One region of the Pseudomonas sp. DG56-2 genome, then DNA from elsewhere that is predicted to be linked to it. Evidence: riboswitches for the same ligand, from Rfam matches in the RefSeq annotation. Region 1 holds a riboswitch; the other holds the start of a gene.
The links. Region 1 has a riboswitch for cobalamin ahead of cobW (cobalamin biosynthesis protein CobW). Riboswitches for the same ligand answer to the same signal wherever they lie in the genome.

Region 1 (5,262 bases):
GCTGGATGCCGACAAAGGTCAGGCCAAACCGCAGACCGGCGACCATCATCCGTCCGTTGCGGAACATCGGGTCGAGCTCCGCCTCGCCCCAACGTGCGCGCACTGCATCCTGGTTGGCCTGCGGCAGTGTGGCAAAGGCGGCCTGATACTCCTCCAAGGCCATGCTCTGCAGGCACGGACGCAGATCAAGGCTGTGCAGATCATTGCTGACGCCACCGAGCAGCGCCTGAATCAGCGCCGTGCCGCTGTCCGGCAAGGTGCTGCTTAGTGGATAGCCCTGACGTTGCAGGGCACGCAGGATGTTCAGCGCCGCGGCCGGGGTATCCAGACCAACGCCATTGCCGATGCGTCCATCACGTGTCGGGTAGTTGGCCAGAATCAAGGCTACACGCTTGTCCTGATTGGGCAACTGCGCCAGTGCACACCAGCGACGGGCCAACTCGGCAACGAAATCCATGCGCTCGGCATGCGGGCGATAGCAAACCACATCCGACTGGCTGCGCTCGCTACGCCAGGCCAGGTCCTTGAAGCTGATCGGTCGTGTGATGATGCGCCCGTCCAATTCCGGCAAGACAATGTGCATGGCCAGGTCGCGAGCCCCCAGGCCCTGCTCGCTGGCCTGCCAGCCTGGCTGGTTGTCCTGGGCGCAAATTGCCTGCAGCACCGGAACGTCGCGGCGAAACGGACGCAGGTTCGGTTGTTCCGGGCTGGACTGAGCAAAGCCGGTGGTGTTGATGATCAACGCGGCGTCGACCTGATCCAGCCAGTCTTCGACCTGACTAAAACAACCGGCCTCCTTGAGACTGGCCACAGCGATAGGCAACGGGTTGAGTCCGGCTAGCTGCAAACGCTCGCAGAAGGTATCGATAAAAGCAGTGTTGGCAGCCTGCAGGTGCGAGCGGTAGAAGAGTATCGGCACCACTGGCTGTTCGACCTGCCACTGGGCAAACCAGTCGTCGAGCACCGCCGTGGCTTTGCGCGGGTGATAAACCGCCGTACGTGGCAACTGCTGCGGTTCATCCCAGGGATAATCGCGCTGCAAAAGCTGATTGGCCAGGCAGTAGAACAGATTCAGGGCATTGGCCTTGCCGCCCTGGCGCAAAAAGTGCCAAAGCCGCTCGGCCTGTTGTGCGGGCACCGTACTGAGGCCGGTGAGCTCCGGGTCCGGGCGATCATCACCCGGCACCAGAATCAACTGCACGCCACGGTCGGCAAGCTCCAGCAATTGCTCGACGCCGTAGCGCCAATAACCGACACCGCCGTGCAGCGATACCAGAATCACCTTGGCATGGCGCAGAACCTCATCGACATAGAGGTCGACCGAGGCATGATTCTGTACCTGCATCGGGTTGGCCAGACGCAGGCTGGGGTAATTTTCGGGCAACTGCTGGGCGGTTTCGGCCAGCAGTGCCAGGTGCGAGTCACCGCTGCAGAGAATGACCAGCTCGGCTGGCGTCTGGCCGAGATCGGCAATACTGTCGTCCGGTACGAAGCCACCGGGCTGGGTGCGCAGCAGGTGCATGGGTCAAGCGCTCAGTGCGGCCCGCAGGCTCGCTTCCAGTTGCAGCGCATCCAGTTCCTGGCCGATCAGCACCAGGCGCGTAGAGCGCGGCTCTTCACTGCGCCAGGCGCGGTCGAAGTGCTTGTCGAAACGAGTACCGACACCCTGGATCAGCAAACGCATCGGTTTACCGGGAATTGCCGCGAAGCCCTTGACTCGCAAAATGCCGTGCTGCACGACCAATTGAGTCAAGGCATCCAGCAATTGGCTTTCGTGCGCTTCTGGCAGCTCGATGGAGATCGAGTCGAAGGCGTCATGGTCATGATCATCGTGATCGTCATCATCGTGGTGCGAATCATGGTGGGTACGCCGGCCATCGATATGCGCTTCCGACTCGGCGCCCAGGCCCAGCAGCACTTCCAGCGGCAAACGGCCGCTGCTGGCTTCGATCACCTTGACCGCTGGCGGCAACTCTTCCTGCACTTCGGCACGGACCTTGGCCAGGTCTTGCGCAGCAATCAGGTCGGCCTTGTTCAGCACCACCAGATCGGCGCTGGCCAGTTGGTCGGCGAACAGCTCGTGCAGCGGCGACTCATGGTCCAGGTTAGGGTCAAGTTTGCGCTGGGCATCGACCTGATCAGGGAACGCTGCAAAGGTACCGGCAGCCACTGCGGGACTATCGACTACGGTGATGACCGCATCAACTGTGCAGGCATTGCGAATTTCCGGCCACTGGAACGCTTGAACCAGCGGTTTGGGCAGCGCCAGGCCGCTGGTTTCAATAAGGATGTGGTCAAGATCGCCACGGCGGGCAACCAGTTCGCGCATCACTGGGAAGAACTCTTCCTGCACGGTGCAGCACAGGCAACCGTTGGCCAACTCATAGACACGACCGCTGGCCTCTTCTTCGGTGCAACCAATGCTGCACTGCTTGAGAATCTCGCCGTCGATGCCCAGCTCACCGAATTCGTTGACGATCACCGCGATGCGCCGCCCTTGGGCATTGTCGAGCATGTGTCGAAGCAGTGTCGTTTTGCCCGAGCCGAGAAAGCCGGTGACGATAGTGACGGGAAGTTTGGCCAGTGTTTTCATTGTCGATGCCCTTGGCAGGATGGCGGGCATGCGGGACGAGAACCACAGGTGCTACCACCTGGGCGCGTTCGCCACCGGATCACCCCGCCCGGTTTATGTCGGAAACTGTTCGAGGCAGGTCTCCTGGCTTGCATTGCACCGGCCACGGGCCAGTCGAATGACGCCTTCCCGCAGAACTGCAGTGGCTGTGTCAGACGTTTTCAATGCTTACAGTTGCGGGGGCAGCCGCGGCTTGAACCGCGTTCCCGTCTTAGCTTCGGCCGACGCCGAAGAACCTCGAAGCGGCTAGGCTACGCAGTGCCCGGTACGGGGTCAACTGCTGTCACGATTGACGCCTGACTTCGCCCATGATTTGCTAGTGCGATTCGTTTGGGTGCCCTTTACAGGGTGAAACTGGGAAACCGGTGCGTCATACACGGCTATTGAAGGGTGTACGACAAGTCCGGTGCTGCCCCCGCAACGGTAAGTGAGCAAAGCGTCAGTACCACTGTGCCCGTAGTTTGGCATGGGAAGGTGACGCCCTTGGCTGAGCGTAAGTTTGCCAGCCCTCACCAGCCCGGAGACCGGCCCAACACTGATTTGACAAACCCGCGGTGGGCGGGCGCTGTTGCAACCCCTGGGCGAGCTGCGTTCAGGGGTTTCCTGCGCTTGCCTGTTGCCGAACAACACCAAGAGGAAAGCGCCATGCGTACCAGTACCGCCAGTCACCCTACCGTTACCCCTACAAGCCTCAGCCAGCGCCTGCTGGTGGCCGTTGGTGCCTCGCTGCTGGGCCTGTGCCTGGTCTACTTCGCCGGATTCTCGCATATCGAAGCGGTGCACAACGCTGCCCACGATACGCGCCACAGCGCTGCTTTCCCTTGCCATTGAGTACTTTCCGATGATCAAGCGTATTGCAAGTACTGCAGGCTTCGCCGGACTGTTGGCTGCGCTGCTGCTGACCCTGCTGCAAAGCTTTTGGGTCGCGCCGCTGATTCTTCAGGCCGAAACCTATGAAAGCGCAGCACCGGCCGTGGAAGCACACGAGCACGCTCCCGGCGTGGCTGCCGATCACCACCACGACAGCGAAGCCTGGTCGCCCGAAGACGGTTGGCAACGCGTTGTCTCGACAACCGGCGGTAATCTGGTGGTCGCGGTTGGCTTTGCCCTGATCCTCGCCGCGTTGTACTCACTGCGCGCGCCGAAGACGGCGATCACCGGAGCCCTCTGGGGCCTGGGTGGCTTTGCTGTGTTCTGCCTGGCACCGACCCTGGGCCTGCCACCGGAGTTGCCGGGTACCGCCGCTGCCGACCTGGCCCAGCGCCAGGCCTGGTGGGTGGGTACCGCTGCCGCAACCGCCGCAGGGCTTGGGTTGATCGTGTTTGCTCACAATTGGTTGTTCAAGGCCCTCGGCGTTGTGCTGCTGGTAGTGCCGCACGTAATCGGCGCCCCACAGCCTGAAGTGCATGCAATGCTTGCGCCGCAAGCACTGGAAGCCGAGTTCAAGATCGCTTCACTGCTGACCAACGCGGCGTTCTGGCTGGCCTTGGGCCTGATCAGCGCCTGGCTGTTCCGTCGCCCGACCCAGGCTTGACTGCGATGCAGATATTCGTCGGCATAGGTTGCCGACGAGGTTGCCCAGCACAAACCCTGGGCAACCTGCTGGAACACACCCTCAAGGCCCACGACTTGCCGCTTGAGGCAGTCGCGGGTCTTGCCAGTATCGACCTCAAGGAACACGAACCCGGGCTGTATCAATTGGCCCGGCGCCTCAATGTTCCCCTGCTGTTTTTCTCTGCCGCTCAACTGGCAGCTTTCGAGACGCGCCTGAGCCATCGCTCAGCCGTCGCCTTTGAGCACAGTGGTTGCTATGGCGTTGCCGAAAGTGCAGCGCTGGCGCTGGCCGAGAAGATGGCAGGCTCGGCGCAACTGTACGTCAAGCGCACCTTGCTGAGTGACGCCAGCCTGGCATTGGCCACGGCCACAGGCTTTGGCGGATAATCAGCACTTTCTTTCCAAGGATTTCGCATGACCGTCTATTTCATCGGCGCCGGCCCCGGCGACCCCGAGCTGATCACGGTAAAAGGCCAGCGCCTGATCCATCGCTGCCCGGTGATCATCTATGCAGGCTCGCTGGTTCCTGCCGCAGTGCTTGAAGGCCATCGCGCCGAGACAGTCATCAATAGCGCGCAGTTGCACCTGGCACAGATCATCGAAGCCATTGCCCACGCCCACGCACGTGGCCAGGACGTGGCTCGCGTACACAGTGGCGACCCCAGTCTGTATGGTGCCATTGGCGAGCAGATCCGCTGCTTGCGCGAACTGAATATTCCTTATGAAATCATCCCTGGGGTTACCGCCGTGGCCGCCAGCGCCGCCCTGCTCGGCTGCGAACTGACCTTGCCGGATATTGCCCAGACCGTGATCCTCACCCGCTACGGTGACAAGTCGCCGATGCCCGCTGGCGAGCAACTGGCCGACCTTGCCCGGCATGGCAGCACCCTGGCGATACATCTTGGGGTCAAGCACCTGGAGAAGATTGTCGAAGAACTGCGCCCGCATTACGGCGGAGACTGCCCGATTGCAGTGGTGCATCGCGCCACCTGGCCGGATCAGGACTGGGTGCTCGGCAGCCTTGATGCTATTGTCCAACAGATACAGGCCAAGGGCTTTCGCCGTACCGCGCTGAT
Region 2 (5,262 bases), 1.7 Mb from region 1:
TGAAGGCTACTGGGCTTTGCTCACTCGCCAGATCTTGTTGCCCACATCATCGGCTACCAGCAAGCCGCCACGCTGATCATTGATTACACCCACCGGCCGGCCCATGGCCTTGCCTTCGTCACTGAGAAAGCCGCTGAGCAGGTCGATGGGTTTGCCCGCCGGTTTGCCGGCAGTGCTGAATGGCACGAAGATCACTTTGTAGCCGCTGTGCGGTTTGCGGTTCCAGGAGCCGTGCTGGCCGATGAAGGCGCCGTTTTCGAAAGGCGGTGGCAGCACGCCGGGTTCAGCGAAGGTCAGGCCCAGTGAGGCGGTGTGCGGGCCGACGGCGTAGTCCGGGGCGATAGCCTGGGCGACCCGTTGTGGATCCTGGGGGCTGACCCTTTTGTCGATATTCTGGCCGTAGTAACTGTACGGCCAGCCATAAAAACCACCGTCCTTGACCGACGTGATGTAATCGGGCACCAGGTCGCTGCCGATCTCGTCACGCTCATTGACTGCCGTCCACAGCTGCCCGCTGTGGGGTTCCCACGCCATGCCGTTGGGGTTGCGCAGGCCGGATGCGAACAGGCGTTGCTTGCCGCTGGCGGGGTCGACTTCCCAGATCGCTGCGCGGCCTTTTTCCTTTTCCAGGCCGTTTTCGCCGACATTGCTGTTGGAGCCGACGGTTACATAGAGTTTCGTGCCGTCGCGGCTGGCAATCACGTTTTTGGTCCAGTGATGATTCAAGGGGCCGCCGGGTAGAACGGCTACCAGGGTGCCGGGGCCCTGGATCGAGGTGGCGCCGGGCTGGTAGTTGAAACGCAGCAGGCGATCGGTGTCGGCCACATAAAAGTCGTTGCCAACCAGCGCCATGCCAAACGGCGAATTGAGGTTTTCGATAAAGGTCGTGCGCGTTTCGGCTACGCCATCATGGTCACTGTCACGCAGCAGGCTGATGCGATTGGCGCTCGGCACTCCGGCACCGGCGCGGCTCATGGCCTTGCCCATGATCCAGCCGCGAATGCCTTTGCCATCTTCAGGCTTGGGTGGGGCATTGGTTTCAGCAACCAGCACATCGCCATTGGGCAGTACATACAGCCAGCGCGGATGATCCAGGCCTTCGGCAAAGGCTGCCACCTGAGTGCCAGCCGCTGCTACTGGCTTGGCGCCCTGGGGCCAGCCGATGGCCGGGGCGACGTTGACGGTAGGGATCAGGGTTTTGTTCGGTTCGGGTAACTGCGGTGAGGGTCCGAAACCGTCGCTGACCTCCAAGCGAGCGGTTTCCCCGCAGCCACTCAAGCCGGCGGCAACCGCCAATAGCAACGCAATCCTGTGCATGCCCATGTCATTCCCCTTGCAAAGTTGACCACTGTAAAAAGTAGAGGCGGTCAGCCGGGCAGAGGTTCCTTCAACTACGCCTGCTTGAGCAGCAGGGCAATGCCGGGATGATAGTGTCCGGCTTCGTTGTGCAGCTTGCGGTAGGCGTAGGGGAAGTACCAGGCGATGGCACAGGCGGTATGTTTCTGCAGGTCCTCGACCAGGTCCTGGAGTTCTTCAGGGCTGGCGTGCTGCCCGGCTTTCCAGGGGCTGGCAAACAGGGCTGCGATTTTCAGCTGGCTGGGGGCTGCTACGTAGCGGGCGGCGGCGACGCTTTCCTGCAGGGCGTTGTTCAGGTCCAGGCGGCCGATGCATGGCCAGCGTTGGCTGGCTTGCAGGTAGGCGGCTTCGTCCTGACTGGCGATGTACAGGTCGCAGCGCGCCTCCCGCTCACCTTCGTCACGCTGCTTTTTGCTCTGGTGGTGTTGCAAGGTCACAAGCTCCGCTTGCCAGGCGGCGGTAGAAAGCAGGCTCAGGTTGGCTTGGGCGCCATGCCAGTACGGTGCCTGCGCGTCGCCCAGCACCTGATTGAAACGGTCAATGCAGGCTACCCAGCGTTCCAGGGCAGGGCGCAGGAATTCCAGGCGCGCGTTATTGATGATCAGACCTTGCATGTCGCTCTCCTTGTAGCTGTTGTAATTGAGCATAGCCAAGACATGGCTATTTGATATCACTGCGGGTACGTTGGCACAAGACCAAGCAGGCGCCATTGACCCACGCCGGTACTGCGCCTTTCATTGACGCTCCGGGTGCAACCCTCTAACCTTCGCGACTTGTTTCAGGTGCTCTGTGGGCGATGGCCTGGCAGGGTGAAACAGGGAAGCCGGTGGGTGCGCAAACGCGTGCGAGTCCGGCGCTGCCCCCGCAACGGTAAGTGAGTCAAGGCCGCGCACGGCCACTGGGTAATCGAGCCCGGGAAGGCGCGCGATCCTGGGTATTCGAACCCACTCACGAGCCCGGAGACCGGCCTGTTACAGCCAACGGCATCACGGAGGGTGATGCGCGTACTCTTCGGCCTGTGCCGCAGCCCCGCGCAATTGCTCCGTCTGCCATATCCATTCATCTGTCGCCTGGTCTTTACTTCGAAGTTCGTGCAGCGCTGCGCTGCAGGGATCGTCGTGCAACGGTTGACAGTGGTTTGCGGAGACTTCGATGACTGAATCCACCGAGCGTGACGAACGCCACCTGGCACGTATGCTGCGCAAGAAGGCAGTAATCGACGAGCGTATTGCCAACTCGCCGAACGAATGCGGTTTGCTCCTGGTGCTCAGTGGCAACGGCAAAGGCAAGAGCAGTTCGGCCTTCGGCATGCTTGCCCGGGCCATGGGCCACGGCATGCAATGCGGCGTGGTGCAGTTCATCAAGGGCCGCAACAGCACCGGTGAAGAGTTGTTCTTCCGTCGCTTCCCCGAGCAGGTGCGCTATCACGTGATGGGCGAGGGTTTCACCTGGGAAACCCAGGATCGCCAGCGCGACATCGCCGCGGCCGAAGCCGCCTGGGCGGTTTCCCGTCAATTGCTGCAGGACCCTGCGATCACTTTCGTCGTGCTCGATGAGCTGAACATTGCCCTCAAGCATGGCTACCTCGATCTGGAACAGGTGCTCAGCGACCTGCAGGCGCGTCCGCCAATGCAACACGTGATTGTCACGGGGCGCGGTGCCAAGGATGAAATGATCGAGTTGGCTGACACCGTCACCGAGATGGGCATGATCAAGCATGCTTTCCAGGCAGGCATTCGTGCTCAGAAGGGCGTTGAACTATGAGTGACACGCGTCACTGCCCGGCGGTACTGATTGCTGCCCCGGCCTCCGGCCAGGGCAAGACCACCGTGACCGCCGCCCTGGCGCGACTGCACCGCAATCAAGGGCGCAAGGTCCGCGTGTTCAAGTGCGGTCCGGACTTTCTCGATCCGATGATTCTGGAGCGAGCCAGTGGTGCACCGGTGTATCAACTGGATCTGTGGATGGTCGGTGAGCAGGAAAGCCGGCGGCTGCTCTGGGAGGCTGCAGGCGATGCCGACCTGATTCTGATCGAAGGCGTCATGGGGCTGTTCGACGGCACGCCTTCGAGTGCCGACCTGGCCCGTCATTTTGCCGTGCCGGTGTTGGCAGTTATCGACGGCACGGCGATGGCTCAAACCTTTGGTGCCCTGGCGCTGGGGCTGGCTCGCTATCAAGCGGATTTACCCTTTGCTGGTGTGCTGGCCAACCGTGTCGGCACGCTGCGCCACGCGCAATTGCTCGAGGGTAGCCTGACTGAAGGGTTGCGCTGGTATGGCGGGCTGTCGCGGGAAACCGGCATTGAGTTGCCAAGTCGGCACCTGGGCCTGGTCCAGGCCAGTGAGCTCAATGATCTGGACGCTCGCCTCGACGCCGCAGCAGCAGCCCTGGCGGCCAGTTGTGAGTCGTCGCTACCGCCAGCAGTGGCTTTTGCGGCGCCGAGCGCACAGGCCATCGAACCTTTGCTTGAAGGACTGACCATCGCCGTGGCCCGTGATGAAGCATTTGCGTTCACCTATGGTGCCAACCTCGATCTATTGCGGGCCATGGGGGCAGAGCTGAGATTCTTTTCGCCACTGCATGAGCAAACCCTGCCGCCGGCTGACAGCCTTTACTTGCCTGGCGGCTATCCGGAGCTGCACCACCAGGCGTTGGCCGCGAACACCTCGATGCTCGCGGCGATTCGCAGCCATCATCAGGCCGGCAAGCCTGTGCTCGCTGAATGCGGCGGCATGCTTTATCTGCTCGATGCCCTGACCGATGTGGCCGGTGAGCGTGCCGAGCTACTTGGCCTGCTGGAGGGCGAAGCGGTGATGCAGAAGCGCCTTGCGGCACTGGCCCTGCAAGCGGTCGAGTTGCCCGAGGGCACCTTGCGGGGGCACACCTACCATCACTCGCTGACCACTACCTCGCTGCAGCCCATTGCCCGGGGTATGAGCCCCAACGGCGGGCGCGGTGCTGAAGCGGTCTATCGCAGTGGTCGGCTGACGGCCTCCTATGTGCACTTCTATTTCGCCTCCAATCCTCTGGCTGCGGCAGCATTATTGAAACCATGAGCGACCATGCCTTCACCGACGCCGAGCGCGCAGCGGTCTATCGAGTCATCGGCGAACGCCGCGACATGCGTCACTTCATCCAGGGTGAGGTAGCGCCCGCACTGCTCGGGCGTCTGCTCCAGGCAGCCCATCAGGCACCCAGCGTCGGCCTGATGCAGCCCTGGCGCTTTATTCGTATCACTGACCGCGAGCTGCGTCAGCGCATCCAGGGCCTGGTGGAAACGGAGCGCGTGCGCACCGCCGAAGCACTGGGTGAGCGCTCCGACGCGTTCATGCAGCTCAAGGTCGAAGGTATTAACGACTGCGCCGAACTGTTGGTAGCGGCCTTGATGGATGATCGCGAGAAGCACATTTTCGGTCGTCGCACGTTGCCGGAGATGGACCTGGCTTCACTGTCCTGCGCAATCCAGAACCTCTGGCTGGCCGCGCGCGCCGAAGGGCTGGGCATGGGGTGGGTGTCGCTGTTCGAACCCCAGGCCCTGGCCGAACTGCTGGTTATGCCGGCCGGGGCTAAACCGCTGGCGATTCTCTGCCTCGGCCCGGTCCAGGCGTTCTACCCGGCACCGATGTTGGTGCTCGAAGGCTGGACCACGGCGCGGCCGTTGAGCGAAATGTTGTTTGAAAATCAGTGGGGAGAGTCTTGATGAGCGTGGCGTTGCTGACCGTAGCCGGGGTGGCGCTGGATGCGTTGTTGGGCGAGCCTCAGCGTCGACATCCGCTGGTTGCGTTTGGTCGCTTGGCCAAACGCCTGGAGCAGCGCTTCAATGCGGCGGGCCGTGGATGGCGCAGCCATGGGGTCACTGCGTGGTTCCTGGCGGTGATTCCTTTGACCCTGTTGGCCACTCTGCTG

Region 2: another riboswitch for cobalamin. It lies ahead of cobO (cob(I)yrinic acid a,c-diamide adenosyltransferase); the one in region 1 lies ahead of cobW (cobalamin biosynthesis protein CobW).

The regions. Positions count from the first base shown of each region.
Region 1 covers NZ_CP032311.1:3,120,975-3,126,236, forward strand. Annotated here, with positions in the region: gene cobN (cobaltochelatase subunit CobN) at 1-1,522, opposite strand, end outside; gene cobW (cobalamin biosynthesis protein CobW) at 1,526-2,593, opposite strand; cobalamin riboswitch at 2,689-2,887, opposite strand; cobalamin riboswitch at 2,948-3,180, shown strand; gene D3Z90_RS13985 (CbtB domain-containing protein) at 3,278-3,463, shown strand; gene D3Z90_RS13990 (CbtA family protein) at 3,474-4,166, shown strand; gene D3Z90_RS13995 (cobalamin biosynthesis protein) at 4,172-4,573, shown strand; gene cobM (precorrin-4 C(11)-methyltransferase) at 4,601-5,262, shown strand, end outside.
Region 2 covers NZ_CP032311.1:1,414,015-1,419,276, forward strand. Annotated here, with positions in the region: gene D3Z90_RS06620 (sorbosone dehydrogenase family protein) at 7-1,323, opposite strand; gene D3Z90_RS06625 (hypothetical protein) at 1,392-1,970, opposite strand; cobalamin riboswitch at 2,120-2,343, shown strand; gene cobO (cob(I)yrinic acid a,c-diamide adenosyltransferase) at 2,509-3,120, shown strand; gene D3Z90_RS06635 (cobyrinate a,c-diamide synthase) at 3,117-4,412, shown strand; gene bluB (5,6-dimethylbenzimidazole synthase) at 4,409-5,056, shown strand; gene cbiB (adenosylcobinamide-phosphate synthase CbiB) at 5,056-5,262, shown strand, end outside.